2 regions of the Streptomyces nojiriensis genome follow, and region 1 is predicted to be linked to the other one. Evidence: riboswitches for the same ligand, from Rfam matches in the RefSeq annotation. Region 1 holds a riboswitch; the other holds the start of a gene.
What was found. A riboswitch is a leader RNA that binds a small molecule or an ion and turns the genes downstream of it on or off. The one in region 1 is predicted to bind glycine.

Region 1 (14,599 bases):
AGGGTCGCCGAGGCACAGCCCGCGGGCGGCCGGCCCGCTTCGGCCTCGCGCAGCAGCCGGGTGACCGCGCCCCGGTGGCGGGCGAAGGCGTAGGCGGAGACCCGGCGGCCGCGCGCGGCCTGCCCGGAGAGGGCCTCCTCGGGGCTGCTGTCCAGCAGGAGCAGGTGCAGCGCCCGGCCCCGGCGGCGCGCGACGGCCGCGAGCAGGCCGCGCACCCAGGCCTGCGTACCGCAGTCGTGGACGACCACGGAGGCCCCGGAGCGCAGGATCCGCCACAGCCCCCAGTAGTGGGCGGCGCGCACCAGCGGCCGGTACACCGCGTACGGCAGCGCCGCGGGCATGCGGTGCTCCCAGCGCTCACGGGTGTCCTGGGAGTCCACGGCCCCGCCCTCGGCGGCCGCGCGCTTGATCAGCGTGCTCTTGCCGCCGCCGGGCAGACCGGACACCACGACGATGTCGCCGTCGGCGAAGCCGAGCCGGTGCGGGGCGCGCACGGCCGGGCCGCGCAGGTCGCGTACGAGGCCGAGGCCTCGGTCGGCCGCCCTCTCGCGCCCGCGCGCGCCGCGCTGCGCGGGCACCGCCTCCACGGTTCCCGTCGTCGTCACCACTCCGAATCTCCGCACAGTGTTCGCCTCCCCCGAATCGGGTCACCAGGACCCTTGCCCACTGAGTGTAAAGAGACGGTAATCCGGCGGCCCCGGTTCCGGTCCGACCCTTCGGAGGGCCGTACGAACTTTCGGACCCCGCCGCCCGATCTCGGGCATGGCGTGCAATGATGTGCGCCATCTGGACCAACTGCATACCGGCCGCTTGAATCCGCGCGGGAGAGTCCCGGCACGCCGCAAGGCCGTGCGCGGGCGCCGAAGGAGCAAGAACCTCCCTTGAATCTCTCAGGCCCCGTACCGCGTGGATGAGGCAGATCTGAAAAGCGAGCTGCTGCGCAGCTCCACCCAAGGTGCAAGTCGATGAGAAGAACCGGCGATCGGACGATCGGCGGAACTCTCGGCGAACCTCTCAGGTTCCGATGACAGATGGGGAGGAACGTCCTCGTCATGTCATGTCGATGCCCTGGGACCCGGGAGCCACACCCATGAGCACTGCCCCCCGCCTGACCGCCCTCGATGCGCTGCACCGCTCGCTCGGTGCGACCATGACCGATTTCGCGGGCTGGGACATGCCGCTGCGGTACGCCAGCGAGCGCGACGAGCACAACGCCGTACGGACCAAGGCCGGTCTCTTCGACCTGTCCCACATGGGCGAGATCACGCTGACCGGCCCGGAGGCCGTCAAGGCCCTGGACTACGCCCTGGTCGGCAACATCTCCACCGTCGGCGTCGGCCGCGCCCGCTACACGCACATCTGTCAGGAGGACGGCGGGATCGTCGACGACCTGATCGTCTACCGCCTCGGCGAGACCGAGTACATGGTCGTCGCCAACGCCTCCAACGCCCAGGTCGTCCTGGACGCCCTGACCGAGCGCGCCGCCGGCTTCGACACCGAGGTCCGCGACGACCGCGACGCGTACGCGCTGCTCGCCGTCCAGGGCCCGGAGTCCCCCGGCATCCTGGCGTCCCTGACCGACGCCGACCTGGACGGCCTGAAGTACTACGCCGGCCTGCCGGGCACCGTCGCGGGCGTGCCCGCGCTGATCGCGCGCACCGGCTACACGGGCGAGGACGGCTTCGAGCTGTTCGTCGCCCCCGAGCACGCCGTGGAGCTGTGGCAGGCGCTGACCAAGGCGGGCGAGGGCGTCGGCCTGGTCCCGGCCGGCCTGTCCTGCCGCGACACCCTGCGCCTGGAAGCGGGCATGCCGCTGTACGGGCACGAGCTGACCACCGCCCTCACCCCGTTCGACGCGGGCCTGGGCCGGGTCGTGAAGTTCGAGAAGGAGGGCGACTTCGTCGGCCGCGCCGCGCTGGAGGCCGCCGCCGAGCGCGCCGCCACCGCTCCTCCGCGCAAGCTGGTCGGCCTGATCGCCGAGGGCCGCCGCGTCCCGCGCGCCGGGTTCCCGGTCGTCGCCGACGGCCAGGTCATCGGCGAGGTCACCTCCGGCGCCCCGTCCCCGACGCTGGGCAAGCCGATCGCGATGGCGTACGTGGACGCGGCGCACGCCGCGCCCGGCACGTCCGGCGTCGGCGTCGACATTCGCGGTACGCATGAGCCGTACGAGGTCGTGGCGCTGCCGTTCTACAAGCGGCAGAAGTAGCCCCACGCACCACGTCCGCCGTCCGGGAACCCGTACGGCGCCGTCTCAGTACCCAAGACCGCAGTTCGTATCCACTCCCCCGCATCCAGGAGAATCAGGTCATGAGCAACCCCCAGCAGCTGCGTTACAGCAAGGAGCACGAGTGGCTGTCGACCGCCGAGGACGGCGTCGCGACGGTCGGCATCACGGAGTTCGCGGCCAACGCGCTCGGTGACGTCGTCTACGCCCAGCTCCCCGAGGTCGGCGACACGGTGACCGCGGGCGAGACCTGTGGCGAGCTGGAGTCGACCAAGTCGGTCAGCGACCTGTACTCCCCCGTCACCGGCGAGGTCGTCGAGGCCAACCAGGACGTCGTGGACGACCCGGCCCTCGTCAACACCGCCCCCTTCGAGGGTGGCTGGCTGTTCAAGGTGCGCATCGCGGAGGAGCCGGCCGACCTGCTCTCCGCCGAGGAGTACGCCGCGCTCACCCACTCCGACAACTGACACCCCAGGGGATCCTGATGTCTGTTCTCAACACCCCGCTGCACGAGCTCGACCCGGACGTCGCCGCCGCCGTCGACGCCGAGCTCGTGCGCCAGCAGTCCACCCTGGAAATGATCGCGTCGGAGAACTTCGCTCCCGTCGCCGTCATGGAGGCCCAGGGCTCGGTCCTGACCAACAAGTACGCCGAGGGCTACCCGGGCCGCCGTTACTACGGTGGCTGCGAGCACGTCGACGTCGTCGAGCAGATCGCGATCGACCGCATCAAGGCGCTGTTCGGCGCCGAGGCCGCGAACGTCCAGCCGCACTCCGGTGCGCAGGCCAACGCCGCCGCGATGTTCGCGCTGCTGAAGCCGGGCGACACGATCATGGGCCTCAACCTGGCCCACGGCGGTCACCTGACCCACGGCATGAAGATCAACTTCTCCGGCAAGCTCTACAACGTGGTCCCGTACCACGTCGACGAGACCGGCGAAGTGGACATGGCCGAGGTCGAGCGCCTCGCCAAGGAGTCCAAGCCGCAGCTGATCGTCGCCGGCTGGTCCGCCTACCCGCGCCAGCTGGACTTCGCCGCCTTCCGCCGCATCGCGGACGAGGTCGGCGCGTACCTGATGGTCGACATGGCGCACTTCGCCGGCCTGGTCGCCGCCGGTCTGCACCCGAACCCGGTGCCGCACGCCCACGTCGTCACCACCACCACGCACAAGACCCTCGGCGGTCCGCGCGGCGGTGTCATCCTGTCGACGCAGGAGCTGGCCAAGAAGATCAACTCCGCGGTCTTCCCGGGTCAGCAGGGCGGCCCGCTGGAGCACGTGATCGCGGCCAAGGCGGTCTCCTTCAAGGTCGCGGCCTCGCCCGAGTTCAAGGAGCGCCAGGAGCGCACCCTGGAGGGTGCGAAGATCCTCGCCGCCCGCCTGGTCCAGGACGACGTCAAGGCCGTGGGCGTGGACGTCCTCACCGGTGGCACCGACGTGCACCTGGTCCTGGTCGACCTGCGCAACTCCGAGCTGGACGGTCAGCAGGCCGAGGACCGCCTCCACGAGGTCGGCATCACGGTCAACCGCAACGCCATCCCGAACGACCCGCGGCCGCCGATGGTCACCTCGGGTCTGCGGATCGGTACGCCGGCCCTGGCCACCCGCGGTTTCGACGCCGAGGCCTTCACCGAGGTCGCCGAGATCATCGCGCAGGCGCTGAAGCCCGCGTACGACAGCGAGGCCCTGAAGGCTCGCGTCTCCGCGCTCGCCGCGAAGTTCCCGCTGTACCCGACGCTCTAACCGGCGTCCGGCCAACGGCCACGGAAGGGCCCGGCCTTGTTCCCGCACAGGCCGGGCCCTTCTCATGACCGGGGCCCGACACCGCTCGGCCCGGTCGCGGTGGGCGCCCGACACCGCCGCCGCGCCTGCCGGCCCGCGCGCCGTACCGCACCGGCGCGCACCTCGCCCGGCGCTCCGCACCGCCCCGGTGGATCACCCGGGGCCACGGGCCGACACCCGGCCGACCCGTCCACGTAATCCTTCCCACCTCGTCCGACAGCCGAGACGTTCACTTCGCCGCGTTAAGCTCGTCTGCCGGACAAAATCCGAATAATCCACTTCTCCTCTCCTGCCCCCTCCCACCCCACGAGCAGACAAGGGAGTCCGCCACCGTGGCCATCTCCGTCTTCGATCTCTTCTCCATCGGTATCGGTCCCTCCTCCTCCCACACGGTCGGTCCGATGCGGGCCGCGCGCATGTTCGTGACGCGGCTGAAGAAGGACGGCGTGCTGGCCCAGACCGCCTCCGTCCGGGCCGAGCTCTTCGGATCCCTCGGTGCGACCGGCCACGGGCACGGCACCCCCAAGGCGGTGCTGCTCGGCCTGGAGGGCCACTCCCCCCGCACGGTGAACGTCGAGACCGCCGACGACGAGGTCGAGCGCATCCGCAAGAGCGGCCGGCTGCGGCTGCTGGGCGCGGAGATAGGCGATGTCCACGAGATCGCCTTCGACGAGCCGAACCAGCTGATCCTGCACCGCCGCCGCTCCCTGCCGTACCACGCGAACGGCATGACGCTCTTCGCGTACGACAGCGCCGGCACCCCGCTGCTGGAGAAGACCTACTACTCGGTCGGCGGCGGCTTCGTCGTGGACGAGGACGCGGTCGGCGAGGACCGGATCAAGCTCGACGACACGGTGCTGAAGTACCCCTTCCGTTCCGGCGACGAGATGCTGCGCCTCGCGAACGAGACCGGCCTGTCGATCTCCTCCCTGATGCTGGAGAACGAGAAGGCCTGGCGCACGGAGGAGGAGATCCGCGAGGGCCTCCTGGAGATCTGGCGCGTCATGCAGTCCTGCGTCTCGCGCGGCATGTCCCGCGAGGGGATCCTCCCGGGCGGCCTGCGGGTCAAGCGCCGGGCCGCCGCCACGGCGCGCCAGCTGCGCACCGAGGGCGACCCGATGCTGCACCGCAGCGAGTGGGCGACGATCTACGCGATGGCGGTCAACGAGGAGAACGCGGCCGGCGGCCGGGTGGTGACCGCGCCGACCAACGGCGCCGCGGGCGTCCTGCCGGCCGTGCTGCACTACTACATGAACTTCGTGCCGGGCGCGGACGAGGACGGCGTGGTCCGCTTCCTCCTCGCCGCGGGCGCGATCGGCATGCTCTTCAAGGAGAACGCCTCGATCTCCGGCGCCGAGGTCGGCTGCCAGGGCGAGGTGGGCTCCGCCTGCTCGATGGCGGCCGGCGCCCTCGCCGAGGTCCTCGGCGGCACCCCGGAGCAGGTCGAGAACGCGGCCGAGATCGGCATGGAGCACAACCTCGGCCTGACCTGCGACCCGGTCGGCGGTCTGGTGCAGATCCCCTGCATCGAGCGCAACGGCATGGCGGCGGTCAAGGCCGTCACCGCGGCGCGTATGGCGATGCGCGGCGACGGCAGCCACAAGGTGTCCCTCGACAAGGTCATCAAGACCATGAAGGAGACCGGCGCCGACATGAAGGTCAAGTACAAGGAGACCGCCCGCGGCGGCCTCGCCGTCAACGTCATCGAGTGCTGACGCACACCACGTGACAGGAGAGGGGCCCGGCGCGTGTGCCGGGCCCCTCTCGCGTCCGCGGATCCCGGGATCCGCGGGCGAGTGGAACCGGAACCGTGCGGTCCCCCCTGGGCGTCCCAGACAGTGCCACCGGTCCCCGTCTCTCGAGAATCGAGGGGACGTCATGATCCACACCCGTCTCCGGCAGTTCGCGGCCCTGGCCACCGGCGCCCTGCTCGCCGCCTGCCTCTCCTTCGCCGCACCTGCCTCGGCCTCCACCACCGCCGCCGCCACCCAGGCGCCGACCCCGCTCGTCGTCGACGCCCGCTGGGCCGGGCACCCCACGTACGACCGCATCGTCATCGACCTCCAGGGCCACGTCCCCGCGGTCACCGTCACTCCCGTCCCGCGTCTGGTCCAGGACGGGTCCGGCAAGCCCGTGCCGCTGCCCGGGAAGTACTTCCTGGAGATCCGCCTCCACCCCGCCGCCGCGCACGACGACGCGGGGCGGAGCGTCTACCACGGGCCCAAGCTGCAGCAGATCAACCTCGGCAAGCTCAAGGGAATCGCCCTGACCAGCGACTACGAGGGGTACGTGACCTTCGGCGCCGCCTTCGACACCCTGCCGTACTACCGCGCGTTCCCCCTGCACTCGCCGGAGCGGTTCGTCGTGGACATCGCGCACTGAAACCGGTGCCGGACTCCGGGCCCGGGGCGCACGCGCCCCGGGCCCGGCCGTCATCTGCGCCAGAACAGGTGGTGCGTCACACCGCTCGGACTGGGCACGACGTCGAGGTGGAACCGGTCGAGCAGCTCCTCGGGCGACTCCCAGAGCCTGACCCCGGCTCCGATCTCCACCGGCGCGACCGCCACGTGCAGGGTGTCGACGAGGTCGGCGTCGAGGAACTCCCGGATGGTGGTGGCCCCGCCGCCGAGCCGGACGTCCTTGCCCTGCGCGGCCTCCCGCGCCCGGTCCAGGGCCGTGGCCGGGTCGGCGTCGACGAAGTGGAAGGTGGTGTCGGAGAGCGTGAACGAGGGGCGCGTGTGGTGGGTCATGACGAACACCGGGGTGTGGAACGGGGGCTCCTCACCCCACCAGCCGCGCCAGTCGTGGTCGGTCCAGGGCCCGCGCTGGGGACCGAACTTGTTGCGGCCCATGATCTCGGCGCCGATGTTGTGCGAGAAGTCCCGGGTGAAGTAGTCGTCGAGACCCCGGCTCCCTCCGGGGTCGGTGCGGTTGGGCCAGCTCGCGGTGGCTCCGGCCCAGGCGAGCAGTGCGCCGGGATCGGCGTCGCCGAACGGCCGCGCGAGGCTCTGGTGCTCGCCTGCACCGAACCCGTCGCGCGACACGGCGAAGTTCTGGACTCTCAGCAGTTGTTCCATGGGCTTCCTCCAGCCTGGTCGTCCACCATGGGACCGCTCCGGAGCGGAGAACTCATCGGTGCTCGGGGTTGGGGAAGTCGAAGCGGCAGCCCGCGTCCCACTGCGAGCGCTGGTTGCCGTGCGGCGGGATGCCGCCCGAGCGCTTGAGCAGGGCGGCCAGGTGCATGAGGTTCCAGGACATGAAGGCGGTGTTGCGGTTGGTGAAGTCGTTCTCGGGGCCGCCCGAGCCGGGGTCCAGGTAGGAGGGTCCGGGCCCGGCCTCGCCGATCCAGCCCGCGTCGGCCTGCGGCGGAATCACGTAGCCGAGGTGCTGGAGGCTGTAGAGGATGTTCATGGCGCAGTGCTTGACGCCGTCCTCGTTGCCGGTGATCAGCGCGCCGCCGACCCGTCCGTAGTAGGCGTACTGGCCCCGCTCGTTCAGCAGCGAGGAGCAGGCGTAGAGCCGCTCGATGACCTGCTTCATCACGGAGCTGTTGTCCCCGAGCCAGATGGGGCCGCACAGGACGAGGATGTCGGCGTCCATGATCCGGCTGTAGAGGACCGGCCACTGGTCGCTCTCCCAGCCGTGCTCGGTCATGTCGGGCCAGACCCCGGTCGCGATGTCGTGGTCGACGGCGCGGATGAGGGAGGTCCTCGTGCCGGCCGATTCCATGACCCTGCGGCTCCGGTCGATCAGGCCCTCGGTGTTGCTGGTCTCGGGTGAGCGTTTGAGCGTGCAGTTCACATAGAGGGCGGTCAGGTCCGAGTAGTCGTATGCGGCAGCCACACCCCCAGCCTCGCCACGGCACCCCGGCGCCGCCAGCGGGCCGCGCCCGTCCGGGGACGGCCGTACGGACACGGGGTGGTGGCCCGGCGCCGCCGCAAACCTAGGATGGCGCCATGTCGCTGCCGCACGCCATCCTCACCGCCCTGTTGGAGAAGCCCTCGTCCGGGCTGGAGCTGACCCGGCGGTTCGACAAGTCGATCGGGTACTTCTGGTCGGCGACGCACCAGCAGATCTACCGCGAACTGGGGCGGCTGGAGGAGTCCGGGCTGATCCGGGAGCTGCCGAGCGAGGTGCCCGTGCGGGGGCAGAAGAAGGAGTACGAGGTGCTGCCCGCCGGCGGCGCGGAGCTGGCCCGGTGGGTCGGCGAGAGCCAGGACCCCAAGCCGATGCGCGACCCGCTGCTGCTGCGGATCCGCGCGGCGGGCGTCGTGGGGCCGCAGGGGCTCGGTCCCGAACTGCGGCGCCATCTGGAGCTGCACCGGCGCCAGCTCGCGCAGTACGAGGCCATCGAGGAGAAGGACTTCCCGCCGGGGCGGGACGCCGTGGAGGACCGGCTGCGGCGGCTCGTGCTGCACGGCGGGATCGCCCTGGAGACGTTCTGGCTGCACTGGCTGGAGGAGGCCCTGGGCGAGGTCGAGGACATGTCCGGGTCGCAGGACTGACGCGCGGGGGTCAAAGGCCCCGGTACCCGGCGCCGAACGCACGCTGCCGCCCCGCTCCGGCGGTCCGGAGCGGGGCGGCAGCGGAGGGATTACTTGTTCAGGGAGGCCCAGAACTCGTCGAAGCTCAGCAGGCCGTCGCCGTTCGTGTCCTTGGCGGCGATCACGGCGTCCGCGACGGGGCCGGTGACGAACGGGTCGCCCATGGCCGCCATGGCCGCCTTGAACTCGTCGGCCGTGACGAAGCCGTCACCGTTCACGTCGAACTTGCCGAACGTCGTCCGTGCGCTCTCGATGTCCGCCACTGGGTCCACTCCTTCTTGATGCCTTGTTGACCGGCTCAGGGTAGCGGCCGCCGCGGTCCGCCCACGCCCCGGGTCCCGTTCGAGCGGCAGAAATCATTTCAATTACCGACCCGTAATACGGAATCAACAATTCCGGCGAAACAGACGGAGATTCCACTTGTCACACTCCGGGGCCACGGCATAACGTACTGGCATTGCCGCCACACCAGGAGCGCAGGGCTCCCAGGGACAAGTGGCAACAAGGGCGATCAATCAGATGACGATCACAGCTGACGCATCATTCGAAGTTCTGCCCTTCACCCGCACCTGCCGACATATCTGGGAAGACGGCGACCATGTGCTCATCGGCGTGAGTCCCGGAAACAGCTATTTCAGCGCCGAACGCATCGCCGACCTGGCCCGATGGGCCACGACTCGGTTCGCACAGGTCGACTTCGTCTACGCGGACCTCCACGTGGACCGGATGTTCGCCGCCTTCGGCCACACCCGGGAGCATGCGGAGAAGCGCGCGGCGAAAGAGATCAAGGCGGTCCGGCGGCGGATCCTCAAGGGCGTCGCGGAATCAGGCCCGCCAGGGGTGGAAATCCGCGTCCGGGCACTCTCCGAATTCCGGTCGAACCCGGTCTACCAACTACTCCACAGGCGCGTCCTGCATTTCCTGGAGACCGACGAGGAATTCCGCAAGGGCTGCGAGGAAATGGCTCTGCATTTCGCTGGATCCAAGTTGCCGGAAGGTGAATCCATCACGGACGAGCAGTTGCGGGTCTGTTTCGATTACATGGCGGCCGAGCTGCCGTTCTTCGTGGACACCCCGAGCATTCTCGACGTGCCGTCCTCGGTGGCGGCGTACCACGTCAGGATGCCGCTGACCGATGTCCTCTTCGCCCGCGGCGGGGGCCTGCGCGCGACCCGCAACCAGGCGTACGCCGTCGTACGGCCCGAGGCCACCGCACCCGGGAGCGCCGCGGACCCCGCACCGACCGAAAGGACCGCCGATGGGCGTCGAGCAGCTTGAGGGCCCGGGGAACGGGGAACGGCCGCTCCTGGACTTCCCGCTCTCCCGGCGCGGTGACGTGCTCCCGCAGGAGTGCGCCTGGCTGCGCGAGAAGGCACCGGTCGCCCGGGTCCGCACCCTCACCGGGGACCCGGCCTGGCTGGTGAGCAGCTACGCGCTGGCCAAGCAGGTGCTGGAGGACGAGCGCTTCAGCCTCAAGGACACGGCGAACGCCGGGGTCCCGCGCCAGTACGCGCTGACGATCCCGCCCGAGGTCGTCAACAACATGGGCAACATCAACAGCGCGGGCCTGCGCAACGCGGTCATGAAGGCGCTGAACCCCCGCCAGAAGGGGCTGCGGGACCTGCTGCGCGCCAAGGCCCACGAGCTCGTCGACGCGATCGTCGCCGAGGGCGGCCCGGCGGACCTCCGGGCGGGCTTCGCCGACCCCTTCTCGGCCGCCCTGCACTGCCAGGTGCTGGGGGTGCCGTTCGAGGACCGGCGCCGGCTGATGTCGGGCCTGGACGTCGCGTTCATGACCGCGCGCGAGCCGTTCGCCGACTCCGCCCTCAACTGGTACAAGGACGTGGGCTACTTCGCCGGCCGGCTCAACGACCAGCTCGCACTGGCCCCCGAGGAGCGTACGGGGCTCCTCGGGAGGTTCGCCGGGCTGAAGGAGGCCGATCCGGAGTCGGCGCACCTGACCGACGACATGTTCGCGACGGTCGCCGTCTCCCTCTTCGGTGCGGGCGCGGTCTCCACCTCGGCGTTCCTCACGCTCGCGGTGCTCGCGCTGCTCCAGCGGCCCGAGCTGATCGGGTACCTGCGCCGGCACCCGGAACGCATGGCCGGGGCGGTGGAGGAGCTGCTGCGCTGGAACCTGTCCGTCGGCGACGGCCTGCCGCGCATCGCCCTGGCGGACGTCCAGGTCGGTGACGTGCCGGTGAAGGAGGGGGAGCTCGTCCTCGTCCTCCTGGAAGGGGCCAACTTCGATCCGGCGGCCTTCGAGCGTCCGGACGAGCTGGATCTGGAGCGCGAGAGCGCGAACCCGCACCTCGCCTTCGGCGCCGGCCGGCACTTCTGCCCTGCGTCCGCGCTGGGCCGGGCCCATGCCGAGATCGCGCTGGAGGTGCTGGTCGAGCGGCTGCCCGGGCTGCGGCTCGCGGTGCCCGCCGAGAACCTCGTCTGGCGTACGGGCTTCATCAAGCGGCTTCCGGAGCGGCTTCCGGTCGCCTGGTAGCCCGTCGTCCGGCGAACGGAGCGCGGTGTCCCGGGAGCTGTGCGAGCTTCCGGGGCACCGCTGTGTCCGGCCCGGCAGGATCCGGAAGGGACGGCCTAGCGGAAGATGCCGGTGTGGCCGAGCGAGTAGCGGCCGGGCTGCGGGTAGACGGCGAGTCCGTGCGGTCCGCCGCCCACCGGGATCCGGGCGAGCTGCTTGCCGGTCTGCGTGTCGAGCGCGTAGACCTCGGAGTTGTAACGGCCCGACAGCCACAGCACCTTGCCGTCGGCGGAGACCCCGCCCATGTCGGGGCTGCCGCCGTCCGGCAGCGTCCACTTCTTGGTGAGCTTGTTCTCGGGGAAGTTGAAGACCGAGATGGTGCCCTCGCCCCGGTTGGAGACGTACATCTCCTTGGAGTCGCGGCTCACGTAGAGGCCGTGGCAGCCCTTCCCGGTGGGCAGCAGTTTGGGGGTCTCGAACGTGTCCCCGCCGAGCACCCACATGCCGTGCGCCATCATGTCCGCGACGTAGAAGGTCTTCCCGTCCGGGGAGACCTTGACGTCCTGCGGCATCGCGCCCTCGAACGGCAGCTTCTGCTGGCCGACGACCTCCATGCGCTCGGTGTCGACCTTGAGGAGTTCGCCGGAGAACTCGCAGCTCACGATGAAGTAGCGGCCGTCGGCGGAGAAGTCCGCGTGGTTGACGCCGTAGCAGGTCACGGGGACCGTCTTGACCCGGTCCATCGTGTGCGGGTCGCGGAAGACCAGCTCCTTGTCCATGGAGGCCATGACGATCGCGTACTTGCCGTTCGGCGTGAAGTACAGGTTGTACGGGTCGTGCACCTCGACCGGCTTTCCGGCCTCGCCGGTGGCCGGGTTGATCGGGGTGAGCGTGTGACCGCGGTTGTTGTTGACCCACAGGGTCTTCAGGTCCCAGGAGGGGACCACGTGCTGGGGCTGGACCCCGACCGGGATGGTGTCGATGACCTGGTAGGTCGCCGGGTCGATGACGGACACCGTGTTGGAGTTGGTGTTCGGCACGTAGACGCGGGACGGGAAGTCCTTGACCACGGGGGAGAGCTTGTTCGGCCGGTCCGCGGCGTAGACGTCGTTCGGATCGAGCACGGGCGGCATGCCGGGCAGACCGGGCGGGACGGCCGGCGCGGCCTTGACGGGCTTGGCCGGGCCCTTGGTGCCGAGCGCCTCGGCGGGTTCCTTGCCGGCTGATCCGCAGCCGGCCAGGGCGGCGAGGACCAGACCTGCCAGCAGCGCGCCGGCAGTCCGGGGAAGGCGGGTGGTCGTCATGGGGTCAGCAGCTCCGTGGTGGTCACCGCGCGCAGGTTGCGGCGCGCGAGTTCTTCGAGGAGGGGGGGCAGCGCGTCGACCGTGTCCGCGTAGCCGAAGTGCAGGCTCACCACCGATCCGGGCCGGATCGTCCCGGTGACGGTGCGGATGACGGCCGCGGCACCGGGCGAGGTGAAGTCGAGGGAGTCCACGTCGTACGAGAGGACGTGCGGGTAGCCCGCCCGCTGGGCCAGTTTCTGCACGAGGGGGGTCGCGTACTGGGTCTGGGAGGGCCGGAACCAGGTGCCGATGGAGCCGGTGAGCCGCTTGAGGCGCTGGGCGCAGCCGGTGATCTCGGCGAGGGCCTGCGCCTCGGGCAGGTCGTTGATCGCGAGGTGGCGCTGGGTGTGGTTGCCGAGCTCGTGACCGCCGTCGAGGATGCGGCGGGCCAGCTCCGGGTGTGCGTCGAGCCAGGATCCGATGGCCAGTACGGTGACCCGCGCGCCCCCCTTCTCGGCCGCGGCCAGCACCGCCCGGGCGATGGCGGGGTCCCCGTTGCCGTGGAAGGTGAGGGCGACCCGGGGGCGGTCGCGCGGACCGTGGCCGATCTCGACGGGCTGCCCGGGGAAACGGCGCGGGGCGGCGGCCGGAGCCACCTGTGCCGGGCGGGCCGGCCGGGCCGGACCCGGCGGCGGGCCGGAGGGCGCGGTGGCGGGCCGGCCCGGGCCGCAGGCGGCGGTGAGACCGGCCGCGGCGGCGCCGGCCGTCCCGAGAGCGGCCGCGCGCAGGGCCACGCGCAGGGCCGCGCGGCGGCCTGGTTGTGAGAGCACTTGCCCATTTAAGGGGTGGATGACCCGGAACATAACGATTGACCCAATTCAGGACGGTCGCCAAAAAGGGCCAACCGGGTGGTCGGGTCGCTATGTGATCAACGATTTACACAGAGCAGTCGATACTTATTCATAGATTACGAGGTGAGTGGCCCACCTCACCTAGGATTTAGCTAGAAAGTCTTACTATTTGCCCACTTATGTCCAAGTAGGGACTTTTGGCGTTCGGGTCCTCGTCTGCCATAGTCGGAACCACGACTTCCCATTGACCCGAGCGAAGTCGCCACGCCGGGGATCACACCCCCTTGGATCCTCGGCGCACCCATGGAGCCCCCTCATCGCCCCACACGGCGCACGGGGGCTTCAGGCGTTCCAGGGGGTCAGGCGTTCTGGCGGTCGGCGACCCGCATCTCGAACCAGGTGATCTTCCCGCGCGGCAGCAGGTCCGCGCCCCAGCGGTCGGACAGCTTGTCGACGAGGAAGAGGCCCCGGCCGGTGGTGTCCAGCTCATGGACCGGCATCAGGCAGGGCAGCCCGCGCGAGGGGTCGCGCACCTCCACCCGGATCCAGCCGCGGCGCCGCAGCATGCGTAAGCCGAAGGAGCGGGCCCCGGTGTGCCGGACCGCGTTGCCCACGAGCTCCGAGACCAGCAGGACGGCGTGCTCGGCGATCTGCGGCGAGAGGCCCCAGAGGCGGACCACCACGCACTGGGTGAGCCGGCGCGCGGTGCTCGCCGATTCCGGCATGGACGGCAGTGTCACTTCGGCCTCGGCCGGATTTCCGTACGACTCCAACGCCTTGAGGCCCTGTTCGTCCTCAGCAGCCGCCGTGAGCCGTACCGCCGAAGCGCTGCCGCGCTGCCGCGGCTGTTCCACACCCTCCAGGCCCGCCATGCACCCATCATGGACGGCCGACCGACCCTCCCGGGCCGTTCCACAGGAAAACACCCCCCGGATTCAACAACTCCCAGGGGGTGTTCTGTCATATGCGAGAGGCAAGCGGAGGACCTCTGCGCACGCCTTGACCTGCGGTGACGCGTCGCATGGAAAGGATCACAGCGAGTGGATCACTCACTCCCCTTAAGGCTGTCTTAAGGCCTGGCTAATCCACCCACAGGGAGGACCGGGGTCCTCGGCCGAGGTGTCGGCTCAGACGAACTTCGCCTTGCCCGGGCCCTCTTCGACGAAACTGCGCATCCCGCGCTCGCGGTCCTCGGTGGCGAACAGGCCCGCGAACCAGTTGCGTTCGATGGTGAGACCGGTGTCGATGTCGGCCTCCAGACCCGCGTCCACGCACTCCTTGGCGGCACGCAGCGCGATCGCGGGCCCCTGCGCCAGCTTGGCGGCCCAGGAGTGCGCCTGCTCGTACACCTCGGCGGCGGGCACCACACGGTCGACCAGGCCGAGGGTCAGCGCCTCGTCGGCCTTGACCATGCGCCCGGTGAAGATCAGGTCCTTGGCCT
Region 2 (14,599 bases), 4.1 Mb from region 1:
TTAAAGCGGTACGCGAGCTGGGTTTAGAACGTCGTGAGACAGTTCGGTCCCTATCCGCTGTGCGCGTAGGAATATTGAGAAGGGCTGTCCCTAGTACGAGAGGACCGGGACGGACGAACCTCTGGTGTGCCAGTTGTCCTGCCAAGGGCATGGCTGGTTGGCTACGTTCGGGAGGGATAACCGCTGAAAGCATCTAAGCGGGAAGCCTGCTTCAAGATGAGTATTCCCACCTCCTTGAGAGGGTAAGGCTCCCAGTAGACGACTGGGTTGATAGGCCAGATGTGGAAGCCCGGTAACGGGTGAAGCTGACTGGTACTAATAGGCCGAGGGCTTGTCCTCAGTTGCTCGCGTCCACTGTGTTAGTTCTGAAATAACGAACAGCTGTGTCAACACCAGCGTGTTCAAATTTCATAGTGTTTCGGTGGTCATAGCGTTAGGGAAACGCCCGGTTACATTCCGAACCCGGAAGCTAAGCCTTTCAGCGCCGATGGTACTGCAGGGGGGACCCTGTGGGAGAGTAGGACGCCGCCGAACAATCATTGTGGGAAAGCCCCGCACCAACCCGTTCAGGGTTCGGTGCGGGGCTTTTCTGCGTTCAGGACACGTGTGCGGTCTCCTGTAGGGTCAGGGGGCATCGAACGACCACCATTTCTACAGTCACAGTGGAGGCCCCCGGGTGGAGGTCCAGGAGACTCGGGTTCAGACTGACCGAATTTTCACCATTCCGAACATCCTGAGCATGGCTCGCCTGGCCGGCGTGCCCCTGTTCTTGTGGCTGATCCTCGCGGAGTACGACGGGTGGGCCCTGGCCGTCCTCATGCTCAGCGGGATCAGCGACTACCTCGACGGGAAGCTCGCACGGCGCTGGAATCAGATCAGCAAGCTCGGCCGGCTGCTCGATCCTGCCGCGGACCGGCTGTACGTCCTGTCGACGCTCTTCGGTCTGACTTATCGCGAGATTCTGCCGCTGTGGCTCACCGGAGCGTTGCTCGCGCGCGAGCTGATGTTGCTGGTCATGGTGTGGATCCTGCGCCGTCACGGATATCCGCCGCCGCAGGTCAACTTCCTCGGCAAGGCCGCCACCTTCAACCTGATGTACGCGTTTCCCTTGCTGCTGCTCAGTGACGGAAGCGGCTGGTTGGCCTGGTTGGCCTCAGTTTTCGGATGGGCGTTCGCTGTATGGGGTACAACCCTCTACTGGTGGGCAGGAATCCTTTACGTGGTTCAAGTCCGCCGTCTGGTGAAGGCTGACACCACGGCCGATTGAGCCCGCCCGGCGCCGGATGACGCGGAGGAGTTGCGGAGTCACCGACCGAGACGGGTGAGGGTCGGCACGACTGTCGTCTCCCAAGGAGGACTCTTCCGACATGAAGGCCGTCGTGATGGCCGGTGGCGAGGGCACGCGTCTTCGCCCCATGACATCGAGCATGCCCAAGCCGCTCCTGCCGGTGGCCAACCGGCCGATCATGGAGCATGTGCTCAGGCTGCTCAAGCGTCATGGGCTCAGCGAGACCGTGGTCACCGTGCAGTTCCTGGCGTCACTCGTCAAGAACTATTTCGGGGATGGCGAAGAGCTCGGAATGGAGCTCACCTACGCCCACGAGGAGAAGCCACTCGGGACCGCCGGCAGTGTGAAGAATGCCGAGGAGGCTCTGAAGGACGATGCCTTCGTCGTCATTTCCGGCGACGCGCTCACCGACTTCGACCTCACCGACCTGATCCGCTTCCACAAGGAGAAGGGCGCCCTCGTCACGGTGTGCCTGACCCGGGTGCCGAACCCGCTGGAATTCGGCATCACGATCGTGGACGAGGAAGGCAAGGTCGAGCGGTTCCTGGAGAAGCCGACCTGGGGGCAGGTGTTCTCGGACACCGTCAACACCGGCATTTACGTCATGGAGCCCGAGGTCTTCAACTACGTGGATCCCGATGTCTCCGTCGACTGGTCCGGTGATGTCTTCCCACAGCTGATGAAGGAAGGCCGGCCCATCTTCGGCTACGTCGCCGAGGGCTACTGGGAGGACGTCGGCACGCACGAGAGCTACGTGAAGGCGCAGGCCGACGTGCTCGAGGGCAAGGTCCAGATCGAGATGGACGGCTTCGAGATCTCCCCCGGGGTGTGGATCGCCGAAGGGGCCGAGGTGAGCCCCGACGCGGTGCTGCGCGGGCCGCTCTACATCGGGGACTACGCCAAGGTCGAAGCGGGCGCGGAGATCCGCGAGCACACCGTCATCGGGTCGAACGTCGTCGTCAAGGGCGGGGCCTTCCTGCACCGGGCCGTCGTCCACGACAACGTGTACATCGGACCCCACAGCAATCTCCGCGGCTGTGTCATCGGCAAGAACACCGACATCATGCGGGCCGCGCGGATCGAGGACGGGGCCGTCATCGGCGACGAGTGCCTCATCGGTGAGGAATCGATCGTCCAGGGGAACGTACGGGTCTACCCCTTCAAGACCATCGAGGCCGGCGCCGTCGTCAACGAGTCGGTGATCTGGGAGTCCCGCGGCCAGGCGCACCTGTTCGGCGCGCGTGGGGTCTCCGGAATCCTGAACGTGGAGATCACTCCCGAGGTGGTGGTCCGGCTCGCCGGCGCGTACGCCACGACCCTGAAGAAGGGGGCGACCGTCACCACGGCCCGTGACCACTCGCGAGGCGCCAGGGCGCTCAAGCGAGCCGTGATCTCCGCGCTCCAGGCCAGCGCCATCAACGTACGGGACCTGGAGAACGTACCGCTGCCGGTGGCACGGCAGCAGACCGCGCGCGGCAGCGCCGGCGGGATCGTACTGCGGACCTCGCCGGGTGTGCCGGACTCCGTGGACATCATGTTCCTGGACGAGCGGGGAGCGGACCTCTCGCTCCAGGGGCAGCGCAAGCTGGACCGGGTCTACGCACGCCAGGAGTACCGTCGGGCGTTCCCCGGAGAGATCGGAGACCTGCAGTTCCCGGGCAGTGTCTTCGACGCCTACACCGGCTCGCTGCTGCGGCGGGTGGACACCACCGGCATCGGCGACGCCGGGCTCAAGGTGGTCGTGGACGCCTCGAACGGAAGCGCCGGGCTCGTTCTGCCCAGCCTGCTGGGCCGGCTCGGTGTGGACGCGCTGACGATCAATCCAGGGCTCGACGAGTCCAGGCCGACGGAGACCAGGGAGTCCCGGCGGGCCGGGCTGGTGCGGCTGGGGGAGATCGTGGCTTCGGCGCGGGCGGCCTTCGGCGTCCGGTTCGACCCGGTGGGCGAGCGGATCTCCCTCGTGGACGAGCGCGGGCGGATCATCGAGGACGACCGGGCGCTGCTCGTGATGCTCGACCTGGTGGCCGCGGAGAAGCGCAGCGGCAAGGTCGCGCTGCCGGTGACCACGACCAGGGTGGCCGAGCAGGTGGCCGCCTACCACGGCACGCAGGTCGAGTGGACGACGACCTCGCCCGACGACCTCACCCGGGTCGGGCGGGCGGAGAACACCATCTTCGGAGGAGACGGCCGGGGCGGCTTCATCGTTCCGGAATTCAGCAGCGTCTTCGACGGTTCAGCCGCCTTCGTGCAGCTGCTCGGGCTGGTGGCGCGTACGCAGCTCACCCTGAGCCAGATCGACGCCCGGATCCCGCGGGCCCATGTGCTCAGGCGGGACGTTTCGACGCCGTGGGCGGTGAAGGGGCTCGTCATGCGGCGGGTCGTGGAGGCGGCCGGCGACCGGCAGGTGGACACCACCGACGGGGTGCGGGTGGTCGAGGCCGACGGACGGTGGGCGCTGGTCCTGCCGGATCCGGCGGAAGCGGTCACCCACCTGTGGGCCGAGGGCCCCGACGACGGCACCGCGCAGGCCCTGCTCGACGAGTGGGCGGGCGTCGTGGAGGGCGCCGGGCAGTAGGCGCCGGGCGCGCGATGACATAGGCGGAAGTCCGGTGGGCCGGGTGCGGGGAGTCCCTGCCCGGCCCACCGGATGGACGCATTGGGTGACTGCGCTGCCGACATGCGACGATGTGCGGCATGTCGCAGCCGCCCCACAACCGGACTCCGGCGTCTCCTGTGCCCGCGCGCCCGGACGCTTCCATGTCGCTGCTGACGCACGTGATGGACCACAGCCTCGACGAGGGCTACGCGGAGGCCTCGGCCCGGCGCGAGGCGGAGGGTACGGCGGGTATGCCGCGGACCCTCAAGGCCAAATTGGGGCTCGCCGCGGGGCTCGTCGTCACCGCCATGGTCGTCACGCTCGGTGCGGCCGAGGCGCGGATAGCCGCGCCGGTGCTGGCCAAGGAGCGTCAGGAACTGATCGACCGGGTGGAGCGGGCGGACGACCGCGCGCACGGCCTGGAGCGTGACATCGACCGCCTCAGGACCGATGTGGCGGCCCGCCAGCGTGCGGCGCTGAAGCAGCCCGGCGGGGGCCAGGGCGAGCTCGTGGCCCTCCTGGCGGGCGCCACGGAGGTCCACGGGCCGGGGGTCAAGCTGGTGGTGGACGACGCGAAGGGCGCCTCGTCGGGCGGCGGTGGCAAACCGCGCGAGAGCTCCGGTTTCTCGGACACCGGGCGGCTCCGCGACCGTGACCTGCAGAAGATCGTCAACGGGCTCTGGCAGTCCGGGGCGGAGGCCATCTCCATCAACGGACAGCGGCTGACGGAACTGTCGGCGATCAGGGCCGCGGGTGACGCGATACTGGTCGACAACAGGCCGCTGGTGCCGCCGTACGAAGTGCTGACGGTGGGGGACAAGAAACGGCTCGGCACGGCCTTCCAGGACTCGGCGGACGGACAGTACCTGCACGTGCTGCAGGAGAGCTACGGGATCCGTTACGCCCTGTCTCCGGCGGACGACCTGCGGTTGCCGGCCGCGTCGAGCCTGACCGTACGTACAGCTACACCGGCAGAGCAGCAGAAGGGTGCATCGTGATCGCGGTACTGGGCCTCTTGGCCGGAGTGGTGGCCGGACTTCTGGTCCGGCCCGAAGTGCCGGCCGTGGTGGAGCCATATCTGCCGATCGCCGTGGTGGCGGCGCTGGACGCGGTGTTCGGCGGCCTCCGCGCGATGCTGGACGGCATCTTCGTGGACAAGGTCTTCGTGGTGTCGTTCCTGTCGAACGTCGTCGTCGCCGCGCTGATCGTCTTCCTCGGCGACAAGCTCGGGGTCGGCTCGCAGCTGTCCACGGGTGTGGTCGTGGTCCTCGGCATCCGCATCTTCTCCAACGCCGCGGCCATCCGCCGGCACGTGTTCCGGGCGTGAGGCCGATGAGTACGAACGACAGCCCCGAGGAGCAGGGGGGCGCGGGCCGGCCGCCGGAGCCCCCCAAGGCGCCGAAGACCCCGGAGGCCCCGGAGGCCCCGGAGCCTCCCAAGGCGCCGCAGACCCCGGAGCCCCCCACGGAGCCGGAGACCCCGCAGTCTCCGGAGTCCCTGCGACCGCCGCGGTCCTCGGAGTCCCCGCAGTCGCCACAACCTCCGCAGTCGCCGGAACCACCGGAGCCGTCGGAGCCGTCCAAGGAAGTACCGGGGCAGCCGGAGGAGACCGGCCGGCAGCGGCTCGCGGCCGGGCTGTGGCCGCCGCGGGTGAGCCGGGCCCAACTGATCGTCGCGCTGCTGCTGTTCGTCCTGGGGCTGGGTCTGGCGATCCAGGTCCGGTCCAACAGCGACTCCAGCGCGCTGCGCGGGGCCCGCCAGGAGGACCTCGTGCGGATCCTCGACGAGCTCGACGGGCGGACCAAGCGACTGGAGGACGAGAAGCAGCGGCTGGAGGACCAGCGCAAGGAGCTGGAGAGCAGCTCCAACCAGGCCGAGGAGGCCCGTAGGCAGACCGTCGAGAAGGAACGCCAACTCGGCATCCTGGCCGGTACGGTGGCAGCCCAGGGGCCGGGCATCACGCTGAAGATCACGGATCCCACGGGTCAGGTGCAGTCCGACCAGCTGCTGGACACGCTTCAGGAGCTGCGGGCGGCCGGGGCCGAGGCGATCCAGATCAACGGGGTGCGCATCGTGGCGGGCTCGTACTTCTCGGACGAGAACGGCGGGGTCGCCATCGACGGCAAGAAGATCACACAACCCTATGAGTTCAAGGTGATCGGCAAGCCCCAGGATCTGGAGCCCGCGCTGAACATCCCCGGCGGTGTCGTCCAGACGCTGGAGAAGGAGCAGGCCACCGTCGCCGTCACACGGTCGGCGAAGATCGTTGTGGATGCCTTGCGGGCTGCGAAGCAGCCTGACTACGCTCGGTCGTCATCGTGATGAATCGGAGTGAAGGGTGGAGCGGTCCACGCGGGCTGATGCCTGCGGGGGGTCGGCGCACCGAAGTCGCGGTGCGTGGTGGAAACTGTCTGGTGGTTACGGACGTTGTCAGAATGTCCGGGTCGGCAGGTGTCTGCATTCGGAGTTCGTCCTGCCCCACGGGCGGGTCTGTTTCAGTCAAGGGGAATCGCCCGTGAAGTTGTTTGAGAAGTTGTTCGGCAAGAAGAACCGTGAGGAAGGCGGCGCGGCACGGCATCGCGCCGCGCACGGGGACGTGGAAGGGCAGGGCGACCGGCCGCTCTTCCGTGACGAGGTCGCCGGCGCGGGTGATGTTCCCGGTGCCCCCGGCGCGTCGGCTGTTGACCCTGCTGGTACCGGACGCATAGGTTTCGGTGAACCATCAACCTCAAGTGCGGGTGGAGGGTTTGCCCCCGACCCGTATGCCACCAATGCATCCGCGGGGCATCCGCGGCGCGAGGAGCCGTCCATGTCGGCCGAGCAGATTTGCAGCAGGTGCGGACACCGCAGCGATGCGGCCAGTCGGTTCTGCTCGAACTGCGGTGCGCCGCTGCGGGCGGGTCTGACGCCGGAGCGTGCCTCGGAGACCACGTCCACGATCTCGATCTCGGGCCTCGAGGCCTACGAGGCCGAGGTGTCCGGACAACCGCACGTGTCGTCCTCCTCGCTGTCCCCCGAGGCGCAGGCCGCGGTGGAAGCGCTGCCCCCCGGTTCCGCTCTGCTCATCGTGCGGCGCGGTCCCAACTCCGGGAGCCGTTTCCTGCTGGACGGCGAGCTGACCACGGCCGGCCGCCACCCGCAGAGCGACATCTTCCTGGACGACGTCACCGTCTCCCGGCGCCATGTCGAATTCCGCAGGAGCCAGGAGGGCGGCTTCACCGTCGCCGATGTCGGCAGCCTCAACGGCACGTACGTGAACCGTGAACCGATCGACTCCGTCGCCCTGCAGAACGGCGACGAGGTGCAGATCGGCAAGTACCGGCTGGTCTTCTACGCGAGCCTGCGGGGCATCTGACCCTTTTAGGGAAGGTTCCATGCTGCGTACCCCGACCGGCGGTGCCCCGCGAAGTGGCACCGCCGGCACCGCCGGCCCGGCCGGGCGGCTGGTGAGCATCGGCACGGTGCTCGCCACGCTGCGTGACGAGTTCCCCGAAGTCACCATCTCGAAGATCCGTTTTCTGGAGGCGGAGGGGCTCGTCGAGCCCCGGCGCACCCCTTCGGGATATCGCAAGTTCAGCACCGACGACGTGGAGCGGCTCGCTCGGATCCTGCGGCTGCAGCGCGACCACTACCTGCCGCTGAAGGTCATCCGCGAGCAGCTCGACGCGCTCGCCCGCGGGGAGCAGATCCACATTCCGGCGCCCACCGCGCACGGGGACTCCGCCGACCCCGCCGGACCGGCGGCCGTCTACGGCGAAGTGGGGCGGGAGCGGCCCACCGTGGCCCGGGTGGGCCGGGCCGAGCTGCTCGAGGCCGCCGGGGTGGACGAGGTACAGCTGGTCGAGTGGGAGTCGTACGGGCTGCTGACCGAGGGCGCGGACGGCGGATTCGACGCCGGGGCGGTCACGGTGGCCCGGCTGGTGGCCGACCTGGGCCGGTTCGGGCTGGAGCCGCGGCACCTGCGCGCGATGAAGGCTGCGGCGGACCGGGAGGCGGGGCTGGTGGAGCAGGTGGTGGCACCGCTGCGCAGGCATCGCAATCCGCAGACGAGGGCTCATGCGGAGGCCACGCTGAAAGAGCTCGCGGGGCTCTCCGTACGGCTTCACGAGGCGCTCGTACAGACCGCTCTCGGGGTCCGGCTGCCCTGAGGTGGGGGGCCCGACTACCCAAACCTGTCGAGCAGGTCCTAGGGTTACTGTGTGAACGAGCTCGACGTTGTGGGTGTCCGGGTGGAAATGCCCTCCAACCAACCGATCGTGCTCCTGCGTGAAGTGGGAGGCGACCGGTACCTCCCCATCTGGATCGGTCCAGGGGAGGCGACCGCCATTGCCTTCGCGCAGCAGGGGATGGCCCCTGCCCGACCGCTGACGCACGACCTGTTCAAGGACGTGCTGGAGGCGATCGGCGAGGAGCTCACCGAGGTCCGGATCACGGATCTGCGGGAGGGCGTCTTCTACGCGGAGCTCGTCTTCGCCAGCGGGGTCGAGGTGAGTGCGCGTCCTTCCGACGCCATAGCCCTCGCCCTGCGGACGGGGACGCCGATCTACGGGAGCGACGGCGTGCTGGACGACGCCGGAATCGCCATTCCGGACGAGCAGGAGGACGAGGTGGAGAAGTTCCGCGAGTTCCTCGACCAGATCTCGCCGGAGGACTTCGGCACCGGCCCGCAGTGAGGTGTCGGCCGCGTCGTCCTCGGGCATCCTCAGCCCATTCGATTAGCCTTTCCCCGTAAAGGGATACGGGAAACCACTCTCAGGGTGATTATCACTCGGCGTGCCGAGTGTGGCGATCGTTGACGCACCCCTGGTGACTGCCTACCTTCAAGGTGGGCAGGTCAAGGACGGAGGGTCGGCGTGAGGATCACGGGCGACGGTACGACCGGGGGCACCCCCGCACGGAGTGAGGCTGGGCCGTACCCGCTGCACGGCGGTGCGGTCGGTTCCGCGCGCCGTCAGCCGGAGTCGACGCCGGTCGGACCGGTGGGCGCGGACCCGGAGCCCGGCCGGATCGGCTACCGCGGGCCGACGGCGTGCGCCGCGGCCGGCATCACGTACCGGCAGCTCGACTACTGGTCCCGGACCGGGCTGGTGGAGCCCAGCGTGCGGGCCGCCTACGGGGCGGGGACGCAGCGGCTCTACAGCTTCCGCGACGTCGTGGTCCTCAAGATCGTCAAGCGCTTCCTGGACACCGGGGTGGCGCTGCAGAACATCCGCACGGCGGTCCAGCACCTGCACGACCGGGAGCTCTCGGACCTCGAACGGATGACGCTGATGAGCGACGGCGCCACCGTGTACGAGTGCACCTCGCCGGACCAGGTCGTGAGCCTGTTGCAGGGCGGGCAGGGCGTCTTCGGCATCGCGGTGGGCGTGGTGTGGCGCGACGTCGAGAGCGCGCTGTCGCAGCTGCACGGGGAGCGCGTGGACACCGGCGAGACGCTGGTGCGGCACAACCCGACGGACGAGCTGGCCGCCCGCCGCAACCGGGCCGTCTGACCCGAGCCGGGGCATTGTCAGTGGCGTAGGGCAGCATCGGGCTGTGAGAGCCGCGCCGACCATCCTGCATCTGGACATGGACGCCTTCTACGCCTCCGTGGAGCAGGCGTCGAAGCCGAGCCTGCGGGGCAAGGCCGTCATCGTGGGCGGCCTCGGGCCGCGCGGGGTCGTCGCCACGGCATCGTACGAGGCCAGGCGCTTCGGGGTGCACTCCGCGATGCCGATGGGGCAGGCGCGGCGGCTCTGCCCGAACGGTGCGTACCTGATCCCCCGCTTCAGCCTCTACCGGCAGGTCAGCGACGTGGTGATGGCCATGCTGCGGGAGCTGTCGCCCCTGGTGGAGCCCCTGAGCCTGGACGAGGCCTTCGTGGACCTGGAGGCGGGCGGGGTGGCCTTCGACTCGCGCAGCGCGCGGCAGGCGGGGGAGCGGCTGCGGGCCGACATCCGGGCCGCCACGGGGCTCAGCGGGTCGGTGGGGCTCGCCGGGTCGAAGATGCTGGCCAAGGTGGCCTCCGAAGAGGCCAAGCCGGCCGGACTGCTGCTGATCGAGCCGGGGACGGACCGCGAGCTGCTCGCGCCGATGTCGGTACGGACCCTGCCCGGGGTGGGTCCGGCCACGGGCGAGCACCTGCGCCGGGCCGGGATCACCACGGTGGGGGAGCTGGCGGAGGCCGGGGAGGACGAGCTGGTCCGGATGGTCGGCCGCGCGGCCGGTGCCGGGCTGTACCGGATGGCGCTCGGGCTGGACGACCGGCCGGTGGTCGCGGAGCGGGACGCGAAGTCGGTGTCGGTCGAGGACACCTTCGACGTGGACCTGCACGATCGGGTACGGATCCGCGGCGAGGTCCAGCGGCTCGCCGACCGGTGCGTGCAGCGGCTGCGGGGCTCTGGGCATTCGGGGCGCACGATCGTGCTCAAGGTGAGGCGGTACGACTTCTCCACGCTGACCCGGTCCGAGACCCTGCGGGGGCCCACGGACGATCCGGCGGTGGTGCGGGAGGCGGCGGCGCGGCTGCTGGAGGGCGTGGACACCACGGGTGGGGTGCGGCTGCTCGGAGTGGGGGTGAGCGGGCTGGCGGACTACACGCAGGAGGACCTGTTCGCGCAGTCGCTCGCCGCTGAGCCGGACGAGGCGGCCGGGCCGGAAGGGGCGGCCAGGGCGGCCGGGGCGGCTGGGGCGGAGGGGAATGACGGCGCGGACAGGACGGACAGGACGGACGGGGCCGGAGGGGAGGCGGTGGCGGCCGGGGGCGCCCCGGAGGCCCCCGAGCCGCCCGGGGGGCCGGAGCCTGCCCCCGAACGGCGCTGGACGGCTGGGAGCGACGTACACCATGCCGTGTACGGGCCCGGATGGGTGCAGGGCAGCGGGGTCGGGCGGGTGACCGTGCGGTTCGAGCAGCCCGGATGGGAGCCCGGCCGGGTGCGGACCTTCCGGGTGGACGACCCCGAGCTGGAGCCGTCCGATCCGCTGCCGCTCGTGGGGGACAGCCCGTGACCCCCTAGCTTTCGTCGCCCGCCAGGCGGCCGAAGTCGCGGTTGAAGTCCGACGGAAGGGTCGTGTCCAGTCCGTAGTGGTGGTAGAGCTGCAGCTCCTGTTCGGGGGAGAGGTGGCGCCCGACACCGAAGTCCGGGGCGTCCCTGATCAGGGCGCGTTCGAAGGGCACCCGCAGGGTGTCGCCCACCAGCTCGCTCGGCTCCAGCGGGACGAAGGCGTCCCGGCTGAAGAGCCCCGTCCGGACCGCGGCCCACTCCGGGACGCCCGTGGCATCGTCGAGGTAGACCTCGTCGATCGTGCCGATCTTGGTGCCATTGCGGTCGAACGCCTTGCGGCCGATCAGGCTGCGCGGATCGATGTCGGTCTGCACGGTCCCTCCAAAAGGTCGCAACTGCTCCGTAATGACTACAGAAGTGCATATCCGCAGCGGAGGCCACTCGGGGAGGGTTCAGATCCTCGCTGGTACGCTGGTGAACGGCTGTCGACCCTGTGCGGGAGAGTCCTCCGAGTGAACAAGACGGAGGCGCCGAAGGAGCAAATCCTCCCCGGAATCTCTCAGGCATACGTACCGCACGGACGAGGCCACTCTGGAAAGCAGGGCGGGTACCGGGCGCGCAGTGCCGGTCCCCCTCCTCACCGACGGTGAAAGCCGGAACTCTCGGGAGACCCCCGTGACTCCGGTGAAACTCTCAGGTGCAGATGACAGAGGGGGAGGCCGTCCGGGTGCCAGCGCCGTGGTGCCCCTCGCAGGTCATACGACCAGGAGGCCTCCGTACATGACCGCCAACCGCATTCCGCTCTCCCAGCTGGAGCGAGGCATCCCCTTCGAACAGCGCCACATCGGCCCGGATGCCGAGGCGCAGGCGAAGATGCTCGCCCAGGTGGGCTACGGCTCCCTGGACGAACTGACCGCTGCCGCGGTCCCGGATGTGATCAAGACCGCCGAGGCGCTCGATCTGCCCGAGGCGCGCACCGAGGCCGAGGTGCTGGCCGAGCTGCGCTCGCTCGCCGACCGCAACCAGGTCCTCTCGCCGATGATCGGTCTCGGCTACTACGGGACCTTCACGCCGCCGGTGATCCTCCGCAACGTCATGGAGAACCCGGCCTGGTACACGGCGTACACGCCCTACCAGCCGGAGATCTCCCAGGGCCGCCTCGAAGCGCTCCTGAACTTCCAGACGGTCGTCGCCGAGCTGACCGGGCTGCCGACCTCGGGCGCCTCGCTGCTCGACGAGGGCACCGCGGCCGCCGAGGCCATGACCCTGGCCCGCCGCGTGGGCAGGTCCAAGGGCAACGTCTTCCTGGTGGACGCCGACGCGCTGCCGCAGACCATCGCCGTCATCGAGACCCGCGCCGAGCCGATCGGCATCGAGGTCGTCGTCGCCGACCTGTCCGCCGGCATCCCGGCCGAGATCGCCGAGCGCGGCGTCTACGGTGTCCTGGTCCAGTACCCCGGCGCCTCCGGTGCCGTGCGGGACATCAAGCCGGTCATCGACCAGGCGCACGAGCTCGGCGCCATCGTCGCCGTCGCCGCGGACCTGCTCGCGCTCACCCTGCTGACCTCCCCGGGCGCGCTCGGCGCGGACATCGCCGTCGGCACCACCCAGCGCTTCGGCGTCCCGATGGGCTTCGGCGGACCGCACGCCGGTTACATGGCCGTCCAGGACAAGCACGCCCGCTCCCTGCCCGGCCGGCTCGTCGGCGTCTCCGTGGACGCGGACGGCAACAAGGCCTACCGCCTGGCGCTGCAGACCCGTGAGCAGCACATCCGCCGTGAGAAGGCCACCAGCAACATCTGTACCGCGCAGGTGCTGCTCGCCGTCATGGCCGGCATGTATGCCGTCTACCACGGCCCGGACGGCCTGCGGACGATCGCGAGCCGTACCCACCGCTACGCCACCCTGCTCGCCGCCGGTCTGACCGCAGGCGGGGTCGAGATCGTGCACGGCTCGTACTTCGACACGATCACCGCCCGCGTGCCCGGCCGTGCCGCCGAGGTCGTCGCCGCCGCCCGCGAGGGCGGGGTCAACCTGTTCCAGGTGGACGCCGACCTCGTCTCCGTCGCCTGCGACGAGACCACCCTGCGCGCCGACGTCGAGGCCGTCTGGGCCGCCTTCGGCGTCACGGCCGACATCGAGGCGCTGGACACGACCACGGTCGACACGCTGCCCGAGGGTCTGCTGCGCTCGGACGCGTACCTGACCCACCCGGTCTTCCACCAGCACCGCTCCGAGACCGCGATGCTGCGCTACCTGCGCAAGCTCTCGGACAAGGACTACGCGCTGGACCGCGGCATGATCCCGCTGGGCTCCTGCACCATGAAGCTCAACGCGACCACCGAGATGGAGCCGGTGACCTGGCCCGAGTTCGGTCAGCTGCACCCCTTCGCGCCGGTGGAGCAGGCCGAGGGCTACCTCACGCTCATCAACGAGCTGGAGGAACGTCTCTGCGAGGTGACCGGCTACGACAAGGTCTCCATCCAGCCGAACGCGGGCTCCCAGGGTGAGCTCGCGGGCCTGCTGGCCGTCCGGGCCTACCACCGGGCGAACGGCGACGAGCAGCGCACCGTCTGCCTGATCCCGTCCTCCGCGCACGGCACCAACGCCGCCAGCGCCGTGATGGCCGGCATGAAGGTCGTCGTCGTCAAGACCGCCGACGACGGCGAGGTGGACACGGCCGACCTGCGCGCCAAGATCGAGCAGCACCGCGACGAGCTCGCCGTGCTGATGATCACCTACCCCTCGACGCACGGTGTGTTCGAGGAGCACGTCGCCGACATCTGCGCCCAGGTGCACGAGGCCGGCGGCCAGGTCTACGTCGACGGCGCCAACCTGAACGCCCTGGTGGGCCTGGCGAAGCCGGGTCACTTCGGCGGCGACGTCTCGCACCTGAACCTGCACAAGACCTTCTGCATCCCGCACGGCGGCGGCGGTCCGGGCGTCGGCCCGGTCGGTGTCCGGGCGCACCTGGCCCCGTACCTGCCGAACCACCCGCTCCAGCCGGCCGCGGGTCCGCAGACGGGCGTCGGCCCGATCTCGGCCGCTCCGTGGGGCTCGGCGGGCATCCTGCCGATCTCGTGGTCGTACGTGCGCCTGATGGGCGGCGAGGGCCTCAAGCGCGCCACCCAGGTGGCGGTGCTCGGCGCCAACTACATCGCCAAGCGCCTGGAGCCGCACTACCCGGTGCTCTACACCGGCCCGGGCAACCTGGTCGCGCACGAGTGCATCATCGACCTGCGGCCGCTGTCGAAGGCCACGGGCGTGAGCGTCGACGACATCGCCAAGCGCCTGATCGACTACGGCTTCCACGCGCCGACCATGTCCTTCCCGGTCGCCGGCACGCTGATGATCGAGCCGACGGAGTCCGAGGACCTCGCCGAGATCGACCGCTTCTGCGACGCGATGATCGCCATCCGCGGCGAGATCGAGCGGGTCGCGGGCGGCGAGTGGCCGGCGGACGACAACCCGCTGGCGAACTCCCCGCACACCGCGGCGGCGCTGGGCGGCGAGTGGAACCACCCGTACACCCGGGACGAGGCCGTCTTCCCGGGCGGGGTCACGGCCGCCGAGAAGTACTGGCCGCCGGTGCGCCGCATCGACGGTGCGTTCGGTGACCGCAACCTGGTGTGCTCCTGCCCGCCGCTGGACGAGTACGACGCCTGAGGTGAACGGGGTCGTACGACCGCCGTATGACGGTCGTACGACATGAACAAGGGGCCGGTCCGGGAG

Region 2: linked by a shared signal. The riboswitch ahead of gcvP (aminomethyl-transferring glycine dehydrogenase) and the one ahead of gcvT (glycine cleavage system aminomethyltransferase GcvT) in region 1 are both predicted to bind glycine.

What each region holds. Positions count from the first base shown of each region.
Region 1 is NZ_CP071139.1:6,213,861-6,228,459, reverse strand. Features, by position in the region: gene JYK04_RS29135 (P-loop nucleotide/nucleoside kinase family protein) at 1-605, opposite strand, end outside; glycine riboswitch at 812-915, shown strand; gene gcvT (glycine cleavage system aminomethyltransferase GcvT) at 1,091-2,206, shown strand; gene gcvH (glycine cleavage system protein GcvH) at 2,308-2,691, shown strand; gene glyA (serine hydroxymethyltransferase) at 2,709-3,965, shown strand; gene JYK04_RS29115 (L-serine ammonia-lyase) at 4,337-5,719, shown strand; gene JYK04_RS29110 (AMIN-like domain-containing (lipo)protein) at 5,886-6,386, shown strand; gene JYK04_RS29105 (dihydrofolate reductase family protein) at 6,437-7,081, opposite strand; gene JYK04_RS29100 (flavodoxin family protein) at 7,134-7,847, opposite strand; gene JYK04_RS29095 (PadR family transcriptional regulator) at 7,961-8,509, shown strand; gene JYK04_RS29090 (EF-hand domain-containing protein) at 8,599-8,811, opposite strand; gene JYK04_RS29085 (tRNA-dependent cyclodipeptide synthase) at 9,068-9,826, shown strand; gene JYK04_RS29080 (cytochrome P450) at 9,807-11,045, shown strand; gene JYK04_RS29075 (YncE family protein) at 11,141-12,328, opposite strand; gene JYK04_RS29070 (polysaccharide deacetylase family protein) at 12,325-13,170, opposite strand; gene JYK04_RS29065 (ATP-binding protein) at 13,518-14,030, opposite strand; gene JYK04_RS29060 (enoyl-CoA hydratase/isomerase family protein) at 14,286-14,599, opposite strand, start outside.
Region 2 is NZ_CP071139.1:2,107,713-2,122,311, reverse strand. Features, by position in the region: rRNA gene JYK04_RS09940 (23S ribosomal RNA) at 1-339, shown strand, start outside; rRNA gene rrf (5S ribosomal RNA) at 418-534, shown strand; gene clsA (cardiolipin synthase ClsA) at 677-1,267, shown strand; gene JYK04_RS09925 (mannose-1-phosphate guanyltransferase) at 1,368-3,863, shown strand; gene JYK04_RS09920 (DUF881 domain-containing protein) at 3,974-4,882, shown strand; gene JYK04_RS09915 (small basic family protein) at 4,879-5,211, shown strand; gene JYK04_RS09910 (DUF881 domain-containing protein) at 5,217-6,206, shown strand; gene JYK04_RS41115 (FHA domain-containing protein) at 6,292-7,239, shown strand; gene ftsR (transcriptional regulator FtsR) at 7,259-8,032, shown strand; gene JYK04_RS09895 (bifunctional nuclease family protein) at 8,084-8,557, shown strand; gene JYK04_RS09890 (MerR family transcriptional regulator) at 8,738-9,376, shown strand; gene JYK04_RS09885 (DNA polymerase IV) at 9,420-10,871, shown strand; gene JYK04_RS09880 (PRC-barrel domain-containing protein) at 10,876-11,241, opposite strand; glycine riboswitch at 11,354-11,452, shown strand; gene gcvP (aminomethyl-transferring glycine dehydrogenase) at 11,648-14,533, shown strand.